3 regions of the Dyella thiooxydans genome follow, and region 2 is predicted to be linked to each of the others. Evidence: predicted binding sites of a transcription regulator. Region 2 holds the regulator's gene; each other region holds the start of a gene.
The links. Region 2 encodes FliA, which starts transcription of late flagellar genes. Its sites were predicted from a motif close to TAAAGTTTNNCNNNCNNNGGCCGATAA; they were not measured.

Region 1 (7,038 bases), 2.0 Mb from region 2:
GCCAGCGTGCTGTCGGTGCTGAGCACCTGCGCATTGGCCTGGTAGTTGCGCTGCGCCTTGATCATGTTCACCAGCTGGGCGGTGGTGTCGGCGGTGTTGGACGTCTCCAGCGCACCGGACTGCAGGCTGCCGAAAGTACCCGTGCCGGCGGTACCCATCTGCGGCACGCCCGAGTCGCCGCTGGCGGCCCAGTTGGTGCTGCCGAGCTGGCGCAGCCCCTGCACGTTGGAGAAGTTGGCAATCGCGATCTGGCCGAGCTGGGTGCTCTGGTTGTTCGAGTAATAGGCGGTGACCACGCCCTTGGAGTCGATGTCGATGTTCGACAGCGTGCCCGCCTCGAAGCCGTTCTGCTCGATCGAGCCGGCCGCGAAGTCGGTGCCGAACTGGGTGCTGTTGGTGATGTTCAGCGAGAGCGTCAGCGGGTTCGAACCGTTGCCGAGATTGACCGCACCGAACGCCAGGGTGCCGTTGGTCGGCGTGGCAAGGTTGCCGCTGGTGTCGAAGGTCATCGGCTGGGTACCGGCGTTGTTGCCGTCCACGTACAGGTGCGCGTCCCAGGCGTTGGTACCGGTCTTGACGTAGTAGATGGTGGCCTGGTGCGAGCCCCCCTGCGAGTCGTACACGGTCACCGGCGTGGCGGCGTTGAACGAGGTGGCGTCACTGGTGCTGAACGCGTTGGTCGGCACGGTGGCGCTGGCCGGCAGGTTCGAGTTGAGCGTGATCAGCGAGGTCGCGGTGGCATTGCTCTGCGAGGACACCAGCTTGAGGTCGGTCAGGGTGCTGGTATCGAAGCCACCGATGCCGTTGGGCGGATACACCTGCAGCTTGGCGCCGGCGGAGGTCTCGACATAGTCGTCGGCACTCTTCTGGAAGGCACCAGCGCGGGTGTAGAGCGGGCCGCTGCCGTCGTTGACCACGAAGAAGCCGTTGCCGCTGATCGCCATGTCCAGCGAGTTGTTGGTGGTCTCGATATCGCCCTGGCCGAACTGCTGCGCCACGTCCTGCGTGCGCACGCCGCTGCCGGTGGCGGTGGAGTTGAGGTTCAGGCCGGTCACCGCGTACACGTCGGCGAATTCGGCGCGCGAGCCCTTGAAGCCGGCGGTGTTGGCGTTGGCGATGTTGTTGGCGATGACGTTGAGGTCGGTCTGCGCGGCATTGATGCCGGTGAGCGCGGTGTTCAGAGCCATGGGGTGTTCCTCGAAGAGAAGGGAGATGCCACGCGTGCGTCAGAGAATCTGGGCCACCTGGCTGAGCGCGACGCCGCCGACGCCAGCCACCTGCAGGTACGTGCCGACCGTGCTGCCGCCGTAGCCCACGGCGGTCACCTTGCCGGCGACATAGGTGTCGAACGACGTGTCGCCGTTGGCGGCCGCGATCGAGTAGCTGCCCGAAGGCAGTTGGTTGCCGGCGTTGTCCTTGCCGTCCCAGCTGAACTGGGTGAGTCCGGAACTGGTCGCGTCCACGGCCATCGTGCGCACCACGTTGCCGCTGGCATCGAGGACGTTGACGGCCATCGTGCCGCGTGCCGTGACGTTGGCCGCGCCGGTGACGCTGCCGCCGGCGTACTGCAGCGTGGAGGTCGGCACCATCACTTCCCGGTTGACCAGGTTCGACGAGCCGAGCACCTGCGAGGTCTGCAGCGCGCCGTTCACCGTGGAGTTGAGCGTCTGCACCGAGCTGACCATGTCCTGGGTGGACTGCAGCTGGCTGAACTGCGCCATCTGCGAGACGAACTGGGTGTTGTCCACCGGATGGGTGGGATCCTGCGACTGCAGCTGGGCGGTCATCAGCTTGAGGAAGTCGGCCTGGCTCATGCTGCCGGCCTTGGCCGCGCTGCCGACCTGGCTGGCGGCACTGGCCGCCGTGTTGGCCGAGCCGAGGGTGTTGGCGGTGTTGATGGTCATGCGTGTGCTCCGAGAGGGCTTACTTGCCCAGATCCAGGGTCTTCACCATCAACTGCTTGGTGGTGTTCATCACTTCGACGTTGTTCTGGTAGGAACGCGAGGCGGAAATCATGTTGACCAGCTCGTCCACGGGGTTGACGTTGCTGCCGTAGACGTAGCCGCTGGCGTCGGCCATCGGGTTGCCGGGCTCGTAGCGGCTGGGAATCGCCGCCTGGCTCTCGGTGATGCCATCGACCTTGACGCCGGTGGCGGCGGCATCGGCGGCGACGCCGAACTGGCCGTCGACCTGCTGCTTGACCGCGGCGAACAGCGGTTCGCGGGCGCGATAGGCGCCTTGCGCGGTGCTGGACACGCTGTCGGCGTTGGCCAGGTTGCTGGCTACGGTGTTCAGCCGCAGCGTCTGCGCGGCCATGCCGGAACCTGCGGTATCGAAGATCTTGAACATCGACATGGCGATTACCCCGTGATGGCGGTGCGCAGCATGCGGATCTGCGCGGTGATGAAGGCCAGGCTGGCCTGGTAGTGCACGCCGTTGGCGGCGAAGTTGGCCTGCTCGGTCTGCTCGTCGACGGTGTTGCCGTCCATGCTCGGCTGGGTCGGGTTGCGCCACAGCAGCTTGTCCGCCTGCTGCGCCACCGGGTCGATCTGCCCGGTCGAGGGCGTGCTCAGCGGCAACTGTCCGCCGGACTGGCCGCTGGCCTGCTCGAGCGCGGCGCGGAAGTCGATGTCGCGCGCCTTGTAGCCGGGCGTGTCGGCATTGGCCAGGTTGCTGGCCAGCACCTCGCTACGGCGCTGCCACAGACCCAGTGCCTGGGTGTGGATGCCGAACAGGTTGTCCAGGGGTGCGCTCATGACTTGCCTCCGCGCGGCGTGGGGCCGCACGGGGCTGGAGGCAATTCGCGTGCCACGAGAGGAAAACCGCGTCAGTACGCGGGTTTGCGGCGGTCACGGGAGGCCGCCCGGAGGGTGGAAGTCGGTTTTCCGTCGCCGTACCGGCGGGCCGGCGACGGCCCGCCGACCCGGGTCAGCCCGGCAACAGGTCCAGTACCGCCTGGGCGAGCTGGTCCGGCTGGAACTTGGCGATGAAGCGGTCGGCATGCACCTCCCGCACCATCGCCTCATTGAAGATGCCGCTGATCGAGCTGTGCAGCACCACCTTGAGCTGGCGCAGCGCCGGCTCCTCGCGGATCGCCCGGGTCAGCGCGTAGCCGTCCATCTGCGGCATCTCGATGTCCGACACGACAAGGTTGATGCGCTCGGACGGGTCAGCGTCGATCAGCTCGTGCAGCTTGGCCAGCGCGCGTACGCCATCCTCGGCCAGCACGCATTCGATGTTCATCTGCTTGAACACACCCTCGACCTGGCGCCGCGCCACGATCGAATCGTCCACCACGAGCACCCGGCGGGGACTCATCGCGTGGCCGTCCACGGCGCGCAGCATGTGCGGCGACAGCTCGCCCGGCACGCCATGGATGCTGGCCAGCACGTGCTCCACGTCGACCACCGCCACCAGCGCCCCGTCGACCCGGGTGATCGCGTTGACCTTGGTGCCGAACCCGAGCGCGGGCTCGGGCGTGACCAGCGTCTCGCCGGCGCAATGGACCATGTGCAGCAGGTCGGCCACCAGGAAGCCCTGCATGCTGCGGCTGAACTCGGTCACCAGCAGGTGGGCCGAGGGTTCGTCCTTCAGCGGCGCATAGCCCAGTGCCGCGGCCATGTCGATCACCGGGATGGTCTGGCCACGGTAGTCGCAGGTGCCAGCGATCAGCGGATGGGCGCCGGGCATGCGCTCCAGCGGCGGACGACGCAGCACCTCGCGCACCTTGAATACGTTGATGCCGAACAGCTGCGGCTCGCCGAGGCGGAACAGCAGCATCGCCACCCGGTTGTGGCCCGCCAGGCGGGTGTGACGTTCGACGCTCTCAAGCAGCGCACCACTCATGCGGCGTTTCCTCGGGTCCGTGGGCACCGCGCGCGCGGTGGACGCATCCCTATCGGCCACGGCCGCCGGGGCTTGAGCGGAAGGCGGCGGTGACGATGGCATGTGCCTTGCTTGTTCAAGTTCCGTCGCCAGCGGCCGATCCGGCGCTTGCCCTTATTTAAAGGAAATGCCCGTCCATGAGCTTCATCCGCAGCCAGCACCTGGCCGCCTTCGTCCAAGCCGCCACCCGGTCGGACGAGGCACAACTCGCCCGGCTCGGCGCCCGGCATCCGGCCCTGGCCGAGGTGCTGGCGCCCCTGCTGAAGCTGGCCGCACCGCGCCCGCCGGCCGGTGTCGCGCTGCAGACCATCGAGCAGCAGAGCCTTTTGCTCGGTGCCTCCCAGCAACTGGCCCGCGAACAGGCTGCGATGGAGGACTCCGCCCGTGAGTGCCGCGACAGCGTCGGTCGTTTGACGGACGGCAGCGCCGGGATCTCGACGGCCCTGCAGCAGGTCGCCGCCAGCCTCGACAGCGCCGACCAGGCCGGTCACGCCAGCGCCGGCAACATCAGCGAGCTGGACGGCCAGCTGCGCCTGCTGCGCAGCGCCATGGCGGCGATGAACCGCAACCAGAACAAGCTGGCCGAGCAGGTGGAACAGATCCGCAAGCTGACCGGCGCGGTGCAGGAGATTGCCCACCAGACCAATCTGGTCGCGCTCAACGCGGCCATCGAAGCGGCGCGCGCCGGCGAGGCCGGTCGCGGCTTCGCGGTGGTCGCCGACGAGGTCAAGCAGCTGGCCGAGAAGACCGCCCAGACCACCACCGAGATCGAGGCGGTGACCGGCTCGATCGGCGAGTTCTCGCTGCAGCTCGATGGCGACGTCCGCCAGGGCATGCAGCGGCTGGAACGGGCCCAGCAGGGCGTGGGCCAGGCCGACAATTCGCTGCAGCGCGGCACCGAGTCGCTGCAGCTGGCGCGCGACCGGGTCGCCGGCCTGCGCCAGAACCACGATGCCCAGCACGTGCGGGCCACCAGCGCCCAGGCCACCCTCGGCGCGCTGCAGCGACGCAGCACCGAAGCGCGCCGCCAGTCCGAAGTACTCGCCCGCTCCGCCCTGCTCTCGCAGCGGCTGGGCCTGGAATGGCTGGAAGGCAGCAGCGGCAAGGACCTGGCGGCACTCAGCCTGACCGTGCGCGAGTCGGTCCAGGGGATGCGCCAGGCGATGGAGCTGGCGCTGGCCGAACCGGCCGCGCTGGACCGCCGCTGGTTCGATACCCACGCGCTGCAGCGCGCACTGGGGCGCCTGCTCGCCCTGCAGGGGGAGAAGCCGGTCGCCGCGAGCATGCTCGACACCTGCCAGAGGCTGGGCGAGCGCGGCACCGCCTTCGTCGACCTGCTGTGCGAGGGTCGCAAGTCCGAGGCCGGCGAACTGACCGCCCCGCTCGAGGCCGAGCGCGAGGCACTGGTCAGCCAGCTGGCCCAACTGCTCGCGGACGAAGCATGAGCCAACGCATCCGGCTGCTGCTGAGCGCCCTGCTGGCCCTGGTCGCCCTGCCCGCCGTGGCCGGCAGCGATCCGGTCAGCGCGTTCGCGCAGCAGTGGCTGGTGCAGCAGTACTCCGCCCCCGGCAGTCGGGTGACGGCGCAGGCCGCCCCGGTCGATCCGCGACTGGCCCTGGCCGACTGCCGCGGCATGATGGTCGCCAGCCTGCCGCCGAACCTGCCGCCACGACCGCGAATGAGCGTGGAGGTGCGCTGCACCGCCGGCGCGGGCTGGTCGGTGCGCATCCCGGTGAGCCTGCAGATCTTCCGCGACGTGCTGGTCACCAACCACCCGCTGCAACGCGGCGACGGCATTCAGCCAGGCGACGTGCGCAGCGAGTCGCGCGACATCACCCGTCTCGGCTACGGCTATTTCGACCGGCTCGACCAGATCGCCGGCCGCAGCCTGGCCCGCCCGCTGCCCCCGGGCAGCGTGCTGACGCCCTCGGCACTCGGCGGGCGTGACATGGTGCGAGCGGGCGACCACGTCGCCGTGGTCGCCGATCTGGGGGGGATCGAGGTCCGGGCCGGCGGTGTCGCGCTGGGCAGCGGCGACAACGGTGCCCGGTTGCGGGTTCGCAACGAGAGCTCCGGGCGCGTGATCGACGCCATGGTCCGCGGACCCGGCGAAGTATTGGCGCTACCTTAGGGCAAGAAAATATTTTGACTGGCCAGGCCTAAAGTTCTTGCGCAACCGGCCGATTCCGGGGACACAGGGGCTCATACGAGCAGAGAAAACACCCATGAACACGACGATTTCAAACAACGGATTGCCCAAGCTCCCGCAGGCGAACGTCAGCCAGGGCAGCGGTGCCCAGGCCGGCAGCAGCGCTCCGGCGGGTCCGGCCGATGCCTCCGCCAGCACCGCAGGCGGCGCGGACAAGGTCAACCTGACCGACTCGGCCCGCGCGCTGGCCGAAGCCGCCCGCTCCGGCGACGCCTCGCCGATCGACACGGCCAAGGTGGAGCGCATCCGCCAGTCGCTGGCCTCCGGCACCTACCAGGTGAACCCCGAGCGCATCGCCGACGGCATGCTCTCGATGGAACACCAGATGGCCGGCACCAAGCCGGCGGCCGGCGGCGCATGAGCGCCCACCTGCAAGTCGGCCTGGACGGCGCGCTGAGCACCGTGCTGGACGACATGCAGAAGACGCTGGCCGAACTGGCCGGCGTGCTGGACGACGAACGCACCGCCCTGCTCGCCGCCGATGTGGCGGCGCTGGACGCGGCCGGCAGCCGCAAGCAGGCGCTGATGCAGGCGCTTGAGCAGCTCGACGCCGAACGGCTGCAGCTCAACCTGGCCGAACCACGCACTGCCCTGGCGCTCGAGTCGCGCTGGCAGTCGCTGCTGCCGGCACTGGCGGACTGCCGCGACATGAACCAGAGAAACGGCCAGTTGGTCGGGCAGCGGCTCGGCAGCATCCGCCGCGCGCTGTCGATCCTGACCGGGCAGGACCCGGACGGTGGTGTCTACGGGCGAACGGGCGGCGTACAGCTGCGCTCGCGCTCGCAGCCGCTGGCCGAAGCCTGAACCCACGAATTCCGCGGGGCTCCCCCGGCCCCGCAAGCACGCGCGAAGCCCCTCCCCATGAAAGAAGCCGTCGCCACCGTCTCCGCTCCTGCCGCCCCGGCAGCCCTCAACAGCGAGCAGCCGCTGCCGGTCGTGCGGCT
Region 2 (7,038 bases):
CCAGCCTGGCCTGGAACGACATGGAGCGCCGCCACCCGCTGCGCGCCCGCGTACTGCGTGAACTCACCCGCCTGGGCATCGACGCCGACGTCGCCCGCAAGCTCGCCGACGACCTGCCCGAACAGATCAGTGCCGAACAGGCGCGCTACCTGCCGCTGGGCATGCTCAGCCGCAGCGTGGCGATCAGCGGCCGCGGCGACAGCGATGGCGGAATGACCGCCCTGGTCGGTCCGACCGGCGTGGGCAAGACCACCACGATTGCCAAACTCGCCGCCAGGGCGGTGGTGCGTCACGGCGCCGCCAACGTGGCGCTGGTCAGCACCGACCACTACCGCATCGGCGCCGCCGCCCAGCTGGAGCACTACGGCCGCCTGATGGGCGTGCGCGTGTACCCGGCCGACGACGCGGCGAGCCTGCGCCAGGTGCTGGAGATGTTGAAGGGCAAGCACACCGTGCTGATCGACACCGCCGGCGTGTCCGGCACCGATCCGCGGCTGGAGCAGCAGATGGATGTGCTCAACGAGGTCGCCCACAGCGACGGCATCGCGTTGCGCATCTCGCTGGTGCTGGCGGCCAATTCGCAGTCGCAGTCGCTGGAGGAATCGGTGCGCGCCTACATGCCGCTGGAGCCGGCCAGCGTGGTGCTGACCAAGCTCGACGAGGCGCCGAACCTCGGTGGCGCGTTGTCGGTGCTGATCCGCCACAGGCTGCCGCTGGACTACACCACCGACGGCCAGCGCGTGCCGGAAGACCTCGCCGTGGCCGACGCCCGCGTGCTGGTGCTGCGCGCCGCGCACGCGCTGAAGACAGCCGCGCCGCCGCTGGACGACGGCATGCTGGCCGAGCGCTTCGGTTTCCAGGTGGCCCACGCATGAGCGCGTTGTCCACCCTCAACGACTTTTCCGGCGCCGCGGCGGATGCGCATGCGCCTTCCATGAATCAGGCCTGGGGACTCAAGCAGATGGTTTCGTCGATCACCGACACCGGCATCGTCACCCCCGACCATGGCGTCGGGACGCAGGCGGCCAATCTCGATCGGCGCATCTCCGGCCACCGCTGCCGCACCATCGCCGTGTGCGGCGGCAAGGGTGGCGTGGGCAAGACCACGGTGGCGGTGAACCTGGGCATGACCCTGGCGATGATGGGGCGCGACACGCTGCTGCTGGATGCCGACGTGGGCCTGGCCAACGTCGACGTGCTGCTCGGCCTGGCGCCCTCGCGCCACCTCGGCCACATGCTCGACGGCCAGTGCAGCCTGCAGGACCTGGTGATGGAGGCGCCGCACGGGCTGAAGGTGATTCCCGCCGGTTCCGGCGCGCGTCGGCTGGCGCAGATGGGCTCGGGCGAGCAGGCCGCGGTGATCCGCGCCTTCGACGAGCTGCCGCAGGTACCGGATTTCCTGCTGGTGGACACCGCCGCCGGCATTTCCGACTCGGTGTCGATGTTCGCCGCCGCGGCCGACGACGTGCTGCTGGTGGTGTGCGACGAGCCGGCTTCGATCACCGACGCCTATGCGATGGCCAAGGTGCTCAGCCGGGATTTCGGGGTGAAGCGGCTGCACATGGTGGCCAACATGGTGCGCAACCTGGGCGAAGCCCGCGCGCTGCACCAGAAGCTGGCCCGGGTGACCGACCGGTTCCTCGATGTGATGCTGGATTTCATGGGTTGGGTGCCGCAGGACGAGCGTCTGCGCCAGGCCATCCGCCGCCAGAACGCGGTGGTGGACATGGCCCCGGGCAGTCGCTCGTCACAGGCATTCAAGCAATTGGCAGGTGCGGCCGATACATGGGCAGAACCCGATCGTCGGGGGCTCGGCCGCATCGCTTTCTTCAGTGGTCAGGCTGCACCGGCGACGGGGTGGTGAGATGAGCGTGGCAACGGAATATCTGCAACTTCAACGGCAAAGCGCCGACGAACTGGTGAAAACGCATGCGCCGCTGGTCAGGCGCATCGCCTATCACCTGATGGGGCGACTACCCCCGAGCGTCGACGTGGGCGATCTCATCCAGGCGGGCATGATCGGCCTGCTGGAGGCGGCGCGTAACTACGCGACGGATCGTTCGGCCAGCTTCGAGACGTATGCGGGCATCCGCATCCGTGGCGCGATGCTCGACGAGTTGCGAAGGACCGACTGGACCCCGCGCTCGGTTCACCGCAAGGCGCGTGAAGTCGCCGACGTGGTGCGCCAGGTCGAGATCGAGACCGGTGCGGACGCCGACGATGCGGAGGTCATGAAGCGACTGGGCATGACCGCCGACGAGTACCACCAGGTGCTGGCCGATGCCGCCAGCGCCCGGTTGCTGAGCCTCACGGCGCCGGATGACGGCGACGGAAGCCCGGCGATGGACGTGGCCGATGCCAGTGGCCTCGGTCCGGCGGAGGGACTGGAGCAGCAGGGTCTGCGTCAGGCGTTGATCGACGCGATCACCACCCTGCCGGAACGCGAGCAACTGGTGATGTCGCTGTACTACGAGCAGGAACTCAACCTGAAAGAGATTGGCGCGGTGCTTGGCGTCACCGAGTCGCGGGTCTGCCAGATCCACGGCCAGGCCATCATCCGGTTGCGCGCGCGCATGACCGGGTGGCGGGACGACGACTGAGCAACGCACGGAAACACTAGGGCTGGCGCACGACCGCGAGGCGTGCAAGTGGAGACGGGCTTGAACAAGAACATGAAAATCCTGGTGGTGGACGACTTTTCCACCATGCGGCGCATCGTGAGGAACCTCCTCGTCGAGCTCGGCTTCGCCGGCAACCTGATCCAGGAAGCCGACGACGGCGAGGCGGCCATCGCGATGCTCAAGGCCCAGCCATTCGACATGGTGGTGACCGACTGGAACATGCCGAACATGACCGGCATCGACCTGCTGCGCGCGATCCGCGCCGAGCCCACGCTCAAGACCATGCCGGTGCTGATGGTCACGGCGGAAAACAACCGCGACCAGATCATCGCCGCCGCGCAGGCCGGCGTGAACGGCTACATCGTCAAGCCGTTCACCGCTGCCACGCTGGAAGAAAAACTCACCAAGATCTTCGAGCGGCTGGCTGCCGCAGGAGCAGCCGCATGAGCGCCCAACTTTCCCTGACCCGCGAGACCCTGCCGGACGAACTGCACCAGTTGCTGACCAGCCCGGACGGCCCGGCGTTCGAACACGCGCTCGACTCCCTCGTGCGCCAGCGCGAGCAGAAATTGTTCCGCGCCCTGGGCGTACTCGCCCGCGACCTGCACGACGCGGTCAGCCGCCTCGGCGGCGACCTGGTGCAGGACGGCTATCCCGACAACGTCACCGACGCGCGCAAGCACCTGCAGGACGTGCTGGAGATGAGCTCGCAGGCGGCCCACCGCACCATCGACTTCGCCGAGCGCATGCGCCCGGAGGCCGAGTCGCTGGCCAACGACGCCAAGGTCATGCTGGACGCCTCCGATGAGATCTCGTCCGCGCCGGTGAAGGCACTGGCGCAGCAGGCCACCGAGTTCGCCGAGCACTGCACCGCCGGTCTCAACGACATGGTGCTGGCGCAGTCCTGGCAGGATCTTTCCGGCCAGCGCATCAAGAAGGTGGTCGGCTTCATCAGCTCGGTGGAGTCGGCCATGATCGAGCTGGTGCGCCTCACCGGCGCGCTGTCCGGTCGCGAGACCGAAGAAGCGGTCGAGAAGATCAACAGCCAGGACGAGGCCGACCGCCTGCTCAGCGAATTCGGCTTCTGAGGCGCCCATGATGCCGATGCCGCCCTTGCCGCGACGTCCGACCGCCGCCACGGCGGGGGGCGAAGCGATGCGCCCGTCGGGGAGGGAGATCTAGATGGATCCCTCCTTCGATGCCGAATTGCGCGACGACTTCCTGGTCGAAGCCGGTGAGCTGGTCGAGCGTCTCGGCGAGCAGCTGGTGGACCTGGAGGCGACGCCGCAGGATGCCGAGCTGCTCAACGCGGTGTTCCGCGCGTTCCATACCGTCAAGGGCGGTGCCGGCTTCCTCAACGTCGAGCCGATGGTGCAGCTGTGCCACCACGCCGAGGATCTGCTCAACGCCGCCCGCAACGGTGCGCTGCTGATCGATCCGCCGCGGATGGACGCGCTGCTCGAGGCGCTGGACCTGCTGCAGGCGATGATGGCCGCGCTGGCCGCGGGCCAATCGATGGACATGCCGCCGGCCGACCTGCTGGCGCGTCTGACGCCCGGCACCGCGAAGCCCGCCCAGGCGCCCACGCCCAAGCCGGTGGCGCCGCCGCCCCAGGCGGGTGACGGCACCATCGACGACAGCGAGTTCGAGGCCCTGCTCGATTCGCTCTACGGCACCGCCGCGCCCGGCGCGGTGACGCCCGAACCGGTCGCTGCCGCGCCGTCCGGCAGCATCGGCGATGACGAGTTCGAAGCCCTGCTGGACCAGTTGCACGGTGGCGCCGTCCCGGGGGGGCAACCGCCCGCCGCTGCCGCGGCCGCGGCGACCGCCTCCGGCGCGATCAACGACGACGAGTTCGAGGCGCTGCTCGATTCGATTCATGGCACCGGTGCTCCCGGCCAGGTTGCGGCGGCATCCGCGCCGGCCGCGGCACCCGCTCCCGTGCCGGCGCCCACTCCCGCACCGGCAGCGCCCGCCGCCGCACCGGCCCGCGCCGCGGCGCCGGCGGCCGAGGCCACGGTGCGCGTGGACACCCACCGCCTCGACGCCCTGGTCAACCAGGCCGGCGAGCTGCTGCTGCTGCGCAACCGCCTGCTCACGCTGGCCTCGCGCAACGGCGACAACACCCTGTCGTCCACCGTGGACGAACTCAACCGCGTCGCCGACGACCTGCAGAACGCCGTGCTCGGCATGCGCATGCAGCCGGTCGGTCGCCTGTTCCAGCGCTTCCCTCGCATCGTCCGCGACCTGGCCCGCCAGCTCGGCAAGGACGTGGACCTGGTGACCGAAGGCGAGGGCACCGACCTGGACCGCAGCCTGGTCGAGGCGTTGGCCGATCCGATGGTGCACCTGATCCGCAACGCCCTCGACCATGGCCTGGAAGGGCCGGAAGACCGCGAGCGCGCCGGCAAGCCGCGGCGCGGTACCGTCCGCCTGGGTGCCGCCCAGCGCGGCGAGCGCATCGTCATCTCGGTGAGCGACGACGGCCGCGGCATGAACCCCGACGTGCTCAGGCGCAAGGCGGTGGAGAAGGGCGTTATCGACGAGGCCCAGGCCGCTCGCCTGACCGAGAACGAGTGCTACGAGCTGATCTTCCGCGCCGGCTTCAGCACGGCGGCGACGGTGTCGGACATCTCCGGCCGCGGCGTCGGCATGGACGTGGTCAAGACCCGCATCACCGAACTGGGCGGCACCCTGCAGGTGACCTCGAAGCTCGGTCGTGGCAGCACGCTGGAGCTGGCGGTGCCGCTGACCCTGGCGATCCTGCGGGTGCTGATGGTGCGCGTGGGCGACCGCCTGCTGGCGCTGCCGCTGAGCAACGTGGACGAAGTGTTCGAACTGCGTCCGGGGCAGGACAGCCTGCTCGACGGCCGCATGGTCGCCTCGCATCGCGGGCGTGCGCTGGTGCTGGGCGATCTTTCCGGCTGGGCCGGTGTCACCGGCGCGTCCGGTCGGCACGTGGTGGTGCTGCACATCGGCCACCTGCGTCTGGGCTGCCTGGTGCACGAGGTGCTCGGCCGCGAGGACGTCATGGTCAAGCCGCTCGGCCACCTGTTCGAGGGCGTCGCAGGCGTGGCCGGCGCCACCGTCACCGGCGACGGCCGGCTGGCGCTGGTGCTCGACCTGGCCGGGCTGGCCGACGACAGCGGCGAGCTGCTGCCCTCGATGAGGATGACCGCCTGATGGATCTGGTCAGCATCATCGGTACGATCCTGGCCTTCGTGGTCGTGGCCGTCGGCACGGTGCTCAAGGGGTCCACCCTGGAGTCGCTGTGGAATCCGGCGGCCTTCCTGATCGTATTCGCCGGCACCTTTGCCGCGCTGATGGTGCAGACCCCGGGCAAGGTACTCAAGCGTGCCGCGGCGCTGCTGCCGATGGTGTACCGGCCGCCGGTGCACTTCCCGCAGGACCTGATCAGCCAGATCATCGGCTGGAGCGAGATCTCCCGCCGCCAGGGCCTGCTCGGCCTGGAGCCGCAACTAGGCAGCCTCGAGGACGGCTTCGCCCGCAAGGGCTTGCAACTGCTCATCGACGGCGGCGAACCCGAAGCCATCCGCAGCGTGCTGGAAGTGGAGCTGGGTACGCGCGAACAGAGCGACATCGACGCGGCCAAGGTGTTCGAGAATGCCGGCACCTACTCGCCCACCATGGGCATCATCGGCGCGGTGATGGGCCTGATGGCGGTGATGCAGAACCTGGCCGATCCCAGCAAGCTCGGCCACGGCATCGCCGCGGCCTTCGTCGCCACCATCTACGGCATCGGCCTGGCCAACCTGCTGATGCTGCCGATCGCCTCGCGCCTGAAGGGCACCATCCACAAGCAGAGCGAGATGCGCGAGATCCTCATCGAGGGGCTGGTGTCGATTGCCCAGGGTGACAACCCGCGGCAGATCGAGAGCAAGCTGCAGGGCTACCTGCCATGAGGCGCAAACGCCACGAAGAGCACGTGAACCACGAACGCTGGGCGATCCCCTACGGCGACCTGATCACCCTGCTGCTGGCGTTCTTCGTGGTGATGTACGCGATGTCCGCGGTGAACGAGGGCAAGTATCGCGTGCTGTCGCAGTCGATGATGGAGGCCTTCCACGGCTCCAGTCGCGTGATCGCCCCGAGCAACCTGGCGCCCGAGGCGCCGGCTACCGTGGCGCCCGCCGTGGATCCGCAGGCCAGCGGCCACGGTTCGGCGCTCACGCCGATTCCGCTTCCCGGCTCGGCCGCACAGCCGGCGCATTCGGACGAGCAGAAGAATCTCTCGGCCATCCAGCACAGCGTGGAAGACGCGCTCAAGCCACTGATCGAGAAGAACCTGGTGGTGCTGCGCCGCGCGCCGAACTGGCTGGAAATCGAGATCCGCACCGACATCTTGTTTCCCAGCGGCGTGGCCCGCATCGCGCCACAGGCGCAGAGCGTGCTGGAC
Region 3 (7,038 bases), 2.0 Mb from region 2:
CCAGTAACCGGTGGCCTTCAGGCAGTCCTTCGCCACACCGCGCCCTTCCAGGGCCTGGCGCAGGCGACGCGCACGCCCGGATTCGGCGGCGATCCAGCAGAAGGTTTCCCCGGCGGGCAGGGTCCACGCGGCCAGCGCCTGCTCCAGATGCGTGCCGGTGGCGGCATCGGCGCCGCCGCGCGGCAGCCAGTGGATCGTCGTGTCGGCACGCGAGGCCAGCGTCTGCCGGTCGGCGTCGTCGGGAATCTCCACGAAGGCCACCGCGCGCTTGCCGGCCGGCAGCTGCTCCAGCCAGCGGCCGATCGCCGGCAGCGCGGTCTCGTCGCCGAACATCGCATAGGTGTCGAAATCGTCGGCGACGAGCATGGAGCCGCGCGGGCCGCCGGCGCCGATCGTCTGTCCCGGCGCGGCCTGCGCCGCCCAGCTGGCGGCCGGGCCGTCGCCGTGCAGCACGAAGTCGATGGTCAGCTCGTTGGCCCCGGCGTCGTGGCGGCGGGGCGTGTAGTCGCGCATCGGCGAGTAGTCCACGCCAGGCGCGTGGATCGGCCCGTCCGGGCCGATCGCCGGACGCACGATCTCGCCGCGGCTGTTGGGGAAGAACAGCTTCACGTGGTCGTCCGGCGCGGCGCTGACGAAGCCGCGCAGCTCGTCGCCGCCGAACACGACGCGGCGCATGTGCGGGGTCAGGGTTTCGACGCGCTGCACTTCCAGTGTGCGGAACACCAGCGGATGGCGCAGGGGGGTATGGACGTGTGTGGTCATCGTCGCGTGTTCACTCCTCGCGGCCGCTGGCGATCTCGCTGGCGGCGCGCTCGAGGATCTTCGCCACGCGCTGGCCTTCGGCCTTGTTCCAGTCGGTGCCGCGCATCAGCAGCGCGTGCTTGAGCGCGTGCATGGCTTTGTGCACGGCTTCCGGCATGGCGGCGCGTGCGGCCATGCGGGCGGTGTGACGGGTCTGTTCCATGACCGCCTCGACCGCCGCGCGGTTCTCGTCCAGAAAGGCCTTGCCCTCGGTGGTGATCGCGTAGCGCTTGCGACCGCCGGCCTCCGGCTGCACCTCGGCGTGGCCCAGCTCTTCCAGCATGGTCAGCGTGGGATAGATCGCACCGGGGCTGGGGCTGTACTGGCCGTTGAACATCTCCTCGATGGTGCGGATCAGTTCGTAGCCGTGGCGCGGCTGCTGCTCGATCAGGGCGAGCAGCAGCAGGCGCAGGTCGCCGTGGCCGAACATGCGGCCGCCACCACGACGACCGCCACCGCGCAGGCCTCCGCCCAGCTCGGCGAAGGCATCGCCGCGGTCGCCGCCGAACGGGCCGCCGCGCCAGCCGTGGCGGCCGGCCTCGCGCAGGTGCTCGCGGGCGTGGTCGAAGAAGGCGCGCCAGTCGCCGCGGTGGAAGGGGCGGTGGTCGTGATGGTCATGGCGGTCGCCGTGGAAGCCGTGGTGATGGCAGCGCATGATGTATCTCCGATATATCGTTGTTGACCCGGAAAAGATATATCGCAAGAATATCGAAAGACAAGTCCCGCCCGTCGGCGGTATTCCTTACCCAATCTTCCCAAGGAGCATCGATGCCTCCTCCCGGTCATGGCATGGGTGGCGGTCGCCACCAGCCGCCGCCCGCGCCCAAGAGCCTGCGCGAGCGTTTTGCCGCCCTGCGCAACGTGCCTGCCTTCCTGCACAGCATCTGGACGACCAGCCGCTGGATGACCCTCACCAGCGTGCTGCTGCGGCTGGTGCGCGCGCTGTTGCCGGTCATCACGCTGTACGTCGGCAAGCTGATCGTCGACGAGGTGGTGCACCAGGTCCGGCTCGGCGGATTTCCGGGCGACCTCACCACCGCATTGCACGACGGCCGCTTCGATCACCTCGCCACGTTGCTGGCGCTGGAGTTCGCGCTGGCGGTGCTGGCCGACCTGCTCGGCCGCGTGGTGGCGATGGTCGACTCGCTGCTCGGCGAGCGCTACGCCGACCTCACCTCGATCCGGCTGATGGAGCACGCCGCCTCGCTCGACCTGGAGGATTTCGAGGACGCCGACCTGCAGGACCAGCTCGACCGCGCGCGACGGCAGATCGCCGGGCGCAGCTCGCTGCTCTCGCAACTGCTGCAGCAGGCGCAGGATGCGATCACGCTGGTGAGCTTTGCGGTGGGGCTGGCCGTCTACGCGCCGTGGCTGATCGTGCTGCTGGCGGTGGCACTGGTGCCGGCCTTCCTCGGCGAGTTCCACTTCAACGCGCAGAGCTACGCGGTGAACTACCAGTGGACGCCCGAGCGGCGCGAGCTGGATTACCTGCGCATGGTCGGCGCCAGCGCGTCCAACGCCAAGGAGGTGAAGAGCTTCGGCCTCAACCGTTTCCTGATCGACCGCTACCGTGTGCTGTCGCAGTCGATCTACCTGGCCAACCGCCGCATCGCGCTGCGCCGTGCCAGCTGGGGCGGGCTGTTCACCACGCTGGGCACGATGGGCTACTACGCGGCCTACGCGTTCATCGCCTGGCGCACGGTCACCGGCGCGTTCTCGATCGGCGACCTGACCTTCCTCTCCACCTCGTTCCGCCGCCTGCGCACGCTGCTGGAAACCCTGCTCACCGGCTTCTCGCAGGTGGCCGGCCAGGCGCTGTACCTCGACGATCTGTTCTCGTTCTTCCGGATCCAGCCGGAGATCCTCTCACCGCCGAATCCACGGCCGTTCCCGCGGCCGCTGCGCGAGGGCTTTGTGTTCGAGGACGTGGGCTTCCGCTATCCGGACGCCGAGCGCTGGGCGGTACGCCATCTCAGCTTCACCCTGCGCGCCGGCGAAGTGCTGGCGCTGGTCGGCGAGAACGGTGCGGGCAAGACCACCCTGGTCAAGCTGCTGTCGCGCCTGTACGACCCGGACGAGGGGCGCATCCTGCTCGACGGCCACCTGCTGGCCGAGTACGACCTGGAAGACCTGCGGCTGAACATCGGGGTGATCTTCCAGGACTTCGTGCGCTATTACTTCAACGCCTCGGACAACATCGCCGTGGGCCGCATCGAGGCACGCGAGGACGAGCCGCGCATCAGCGATGCCGCCCAGCGCAGCCTCGCCGACCAGGTGATCGGCAAGCTGCCGAAGGGCTACGCGCAGATGCTCGGCAAGCTGTTCAAGGGCGGCGTGGACCTGTCCGGCGGCGAGTGGCAGAAGGTCGCCATTGCCCGCGCCTACATGCGCGATGCGCCGCTGCTGATCCTCGACGAGCCCACCGCCGCGCTCGACGCGCGTTCGGAGTACGAGGTGTTTCAGCGCTTCAAGGAGCTGTCGCACGGCAAGACCGCGGTGATCATCTCGCACCGCTTCTCCACCGTGCGCATGGCCGACCGGATCATCGTGCTGGAGGGCGGGCGGGTGGCCGAGTCCGGCTCGCACGACGAGCTCGTCGCCGCCGGCGGCCACTACGCCGAGCTGTTCGAGCTGCAGGCGGCCGGCTACCGCTGAGCGCCTCGCCGGGCCGGCGATGCTGCATTGCGTCGGTACCTGCGGCGTCGAAAGTGCTACCAAGGTCGGCGCGGCAAAACGGCGGGATTCGTAAAGTTTTGCTGTCCACGACCGACATGCGGAGACCACCCGCGATTCCGGCAGAGGCCGGAGGCCGGTGGATGATGTCCCGCCGTTCGGCCGGTACATCCTCGCGACAGGACAAGGGCCGTCTCATGCGCACGTGGTTGGTACCGCTGAAAACCCGCATCGAATCCCTGGCGACGGAGTTCGCCGGCCGCTTCCCCGGCGACTTCGCGCTGGACGGCGGCAAGACCATCGCCGTCGGCGGACGCGACACACCGGTGTTGCGCAGCGGCGGCAAGCCGCTGAACCTGGACTTTTCGCTGCCGGACGGCTTTACCGCCGATCGCGGCGCCACCGCCACGGTGTTCGTGCGCAGCGGCGACGACTTCGTGCGGATCGCCACCTCGGTGAAGAAGAAGGACGGCACCCGCGCCGTCGGTACCTTGCTCGACCGCTCGCATCCGGCCTGGGCCAGGCTGCTGGCGGGCACCTCGTTCACCGGCTACGCGACGATCTTCGGCACCCAGTTCATGACCCGCTACGACCCGGTGTCCGACGCCGGCGGCGAGGTGATCGGCGCGCGCTACGTGGGGCTGGACGTCAGCCGCATGCGCAGCCTGGGCATGCCCTGGCGGGTGGCGCTGGCCACCGCAGCCTGCAACCTGGCGATCTGGCTGGTGCTGTGGTGGTGGCTGCCGAGCGGGCACACCAGCAAGGTGCTGCTGCTGGCGCTGTTGTCGTGCGGACTGGTGCCGGCGCTGGCCGGGTGGCTGGTCCAGCGCAACGTCAGCCGGCCGATGGTCGAGTGCCGGGAAGCGGCGGGCAAGATCGCCGCCGGCGACCTCAGCGCCCAGGTCGCGGTGGACCGGCGCGACGACGTCGGCCAGCTGCTGCAGGCGATCAACGGCATCAGCGTCGGCCTGGCCGACGTGGTGACCCAGGTGCGCCAGGCCAGCGACAGCATCCACACCGCCAGCGGCCAGATCGCCGGCGGCACCGCCGATCTCTCGCATCGCACGCAGGACCAGGCCGCCTCGCTGGAGGAGACTGCCGCGGCGATGGAGCAGCTCACCGCCACCGTGCGGCAGAACGCCGACCACGCCCGCGAGGCCGACGCCCTGGTGGCCAGCGCGGCGCAGCAGGCGAAGGAGGGCGGCGCGCTGGTCGAGCAGGCGGTCGCCAGCATGGGCGACATCAAGACCAGTTCCGAGCGCATCGGCGACATCGCCGGCCTGATCGACGGCATCGCGTTCCAGACCAACATCCTCGCGCTCAACGCCGCGGTGGAAGCCGCGCGCGCCGGCGAGCACGGCAAGGGCTTCGCCGTAGTGGCAGCCGAGGTACGCGAGCTGGCCCAGCGCGCCGCGGCGGCGGCACGCGAGATCAAGGGGCTGATCCAGAGCGCGGTGGCCACCGTCGATACCGGCGCCGACCTGGTCGACCGCGCTGGCGAGTCCACCCGTCGCATCGCCCAGGCCATCCAGAAATCGGCCGGCCTGATGAGCGAGATCGCCGCGGCCAGCGAGGAGCAGAGCAAGGGCATCGCCGAGGTTGGCTCGGCGGTCACCCAGATGGACGAGGCCACGCAGAGCAACGCCGCGCTGGTGGAACAATCCGAAGCCGCCTCGCACAGCCTCCAGGAGCAGGCCGAACGCCTGCGTCAGGCGGTGTCGGTGTTCCGCACCGCCGACCAGGTGTCGCGCGCGCCCTAGCCGTCACCTTGCTCCCTCTTCCCGTCGGGGAGAGGGTTGGGGTGAGTTGAGGGTGCTCGCCGCACGCCCACCCGCCGGCCTCACGCCCAGCCCCGGGCCGGCGTTGCGAGCGATAGCGTGCTACTTCGCCTCTGCCGGGTCGCGCGTCGGCACGCTGATGCTGCACAGGTCGATCTTGCCGGCCGGGCGCGTGTAGAACGCATCGCGGCGGTTGCGCTTGGCCTCGACCAGCCTGGCGAAGCTGGCGCTGTCGGTGCGCAGCACTTCCACCTTCGGCCGCTCGGCCGGCGGCAGGTCCGCGGCCAGCCGCACCGAGACGATCGGCGTGCGCTGCTCGGCCTTCTCGTAGAAGCCCAGCGGGCCGGTGCCGCGCGGCAGCGCGGAGAGGTATTCCATGCCATCGATCACCCGACCAGCCACCGCCAGGTTGCGGTCCAGCCCGCGCGGCGCCTGGCCGATGATCGCGTACAGCGAGTTGCCGTTGCCGGTGGTCGGCCCGACGTCGCGCGCCACGCCCACGGTGCCGTAGCAATGGGTGATCCACTCCTCCTTGCTGGCCGGGTCGCGTGCGACCGGGAAGCCTCCGGAGAAACCCACTTCCGGAGCGTACACGTCGCCATCGGGCAGGCGAGTGAAGGCCAGCTTCGGGTCCAGCGGACGGGTGAACTCCGGCGGCAGCGTCTTCTTCGCCGTGCCGAGCGGCTTCATCTTCGAGCGATCCGCGTTGTCGTCGTCGTAGGGGTCGCCCCATTGCGTGACGAAGTTGTCCTGCACGCGGATGATTGCCAGCCCGTCGAAGTAATGCTCGTGCGCCAGGGTGCGGATGTTCGCCGCATGCAGCGGCGTGAAATCCGGCGCCAGCTCGATCAGCACCCGGTGCCCCCCGGCCAGCGTCATCACCAGCAGGTTGTCCGGATCCGGCGTACGCCACTCGGCCGGCTTCGACGCGGCAAGGATCTCCTTCGGCGTCAGCGAGGGCTTCGGCTTGGCCTGGTCGGCCAGCGCAGGCAGCGAGGCGAGCAGGCAGGCGGCGAGGGCAAGAGCGAGTGCGGTCGGGTGGAAGGTCGGCATGGTTTCCCCTGTTGGCGGTGGTGCAAGCGAGTGACGGTAACAGAGGGGCGCCGGGAGGCCGCAACGTACCGTTTGAGGTGAACCTGTCCCCGTTACGTTGCGGCGCCGGACCCATTCGCTTCCATCGCTGCACCTGCGCAACCGTCAGGGCGCTGGCTCGTACCAGCGACGGATATAAGCATTGAAGCGATCCTGATATCGGTGCTCGTAGCACTCTTTCGGCGTGCGGTAAGTACCCCGATCGTCTGGGGATGGATCGCCATCTGGTCTGGCGGGTGCCCCCGTGATCCTCGGGCGGATCGATCTCAACACCGCCGGGTAATAGGTCGGCAGCGAGCCGGCGGCGACTTCTTCGTCCATCTTCCGTGCGACGTCCTTCTGGAAGCCCGGGTCACTGTCCGCGTGCGCCACCAGAATCAGCATGGCGCTGGCAGCGTCATCCCCCACCTGGCGAGGGGTGGGGAATCCATATTTCGAAACAATGGTTTTCAGTCCGGCGAGATTGGCCGCATCCACCTCCCTGACATTTTCCCAGGCCGAGCTTTTCCGGTCGCGCATCGCGACTGCGATCGCCCGGGCGTTCTGGTCCAGCCGGATCATCGCCATGATGCTCAGAAGCAGCCGCTGGTCGGGCACCTCTGGAATCGAGGAAAGCTGATCGCTGAAAGTGGTCGGCGAGGCCGGAGACCAGGCGCATTGGTCCTTGGCTTCCTGCGCAGCGTGTCGCTGGGCG

Region 1: the regulator FliA is predicted to act here: its motif matches at 3,962-3,988, upstream of ATSB10_RS00455 (methyl-accepting chemotaxis protein).
Region 3: the regulator FliA is predicted to act here: its motif matches at 3,548-3,574, upstream of ATSB10_RS00695 (methyl-accepting chemotaxis protein).

What each region holds. Positions count from the first base shown of each region.
Region 1 covers NZ_CP014841.1:101,321-108,358, reverse strand. Annotated here, with positions in the region: gene flgE (flagellar hook protein FlgE) at 1-1,187, opposite strand, end outside; gene ATSB10_RS00475 (flagellar hook assembly protein FlgD) at 1,227-1,904, opposite strand; gene flgC (flagellar basal body rod protein FlgC) at 1,924-2,355, opposite strand; gene flgB (flagellar basal body rod protein FlgB) at 2,361-2,756, opposite strand; gene ATSB10_RS00460 (chemotaxis protein) at 2,929-3,846, opposite strand; gene ATSB10_RS00455 (methyl-accepting chemotaxis protein) at 4,023-5,330, shown strand; gene flgA (flagellar basal body P-ring formation chaperone FlgA) at 5,327-6,016, shown strand; gene flgM (flagellar biosynthesis anti-sigma factor FlgM) at 6,111-6,455, shown strand; gene ATSB10_RS00440 (flagella synthesis protein FlgN) at 6,452-6,898, shown strand; gene ATSB10_RS00435 (EAL and HDOD domain-containing protein) at 6,956-7,038, shown strand, end outside.
Region 2 covers NZ_CP014841.1:2,128,954-2,135,991, reverse strand. Annotated here, with positions in the region: gene flhF (flagellar biosynthesis GTPase FlhF) at 1-875, shown strand, start outside; gene ATSB10_RS09805 (MinD/ParA family protein) at 872-1,864, shown strand; gene ATSB10_RS09800 (RNA polymerase sigma factor FliA) at 1,866-2,600, shown strand; gene cheY (chemotaxis response regulator CheY) at 2,661-3,068, shown strand; gene ATSB10_RS09790 (protein phosphatase CheZ) at 3,065-3,709, shown strand; gene ATSB10_RS09785 (chemotaxis protein CheA) at 3,804-5,804, shown strand; gene ATSB10_RS09780 (flagellar motor protein) at 5,804-6,544, shown strand; gene motD (flagellar motor protein MotD) at 6,541-7,038, shown strand, end outside.
Region 3 covers NZ_CP014841.1:151,178-158,215, forward strand. Annotated here, with positions in the region: gene ATSB10_RS00680 (siderophore-interacting protein) at 1-762, opposite strand, end outside; gene ATSB10_RS00685 (PadR family transcriptional regulator) at 773-1,456, opposite strand; gene ATSB10_RS00690 (ABC transporter ATP-binding protein) at 1,591-3,456, shown strand; gene ATSB10_RS00695 (methyl-accepting chemotaxis protein) at 3,672-5,234, shown strand; gene ATSB10_RS00700 (peptidylprolyl isomerase) at 5,355-6,305, opposite strand; gene ATSB10_RS00705 (hypothetical protein) at 6,450-7,038, opposite strand, start outside.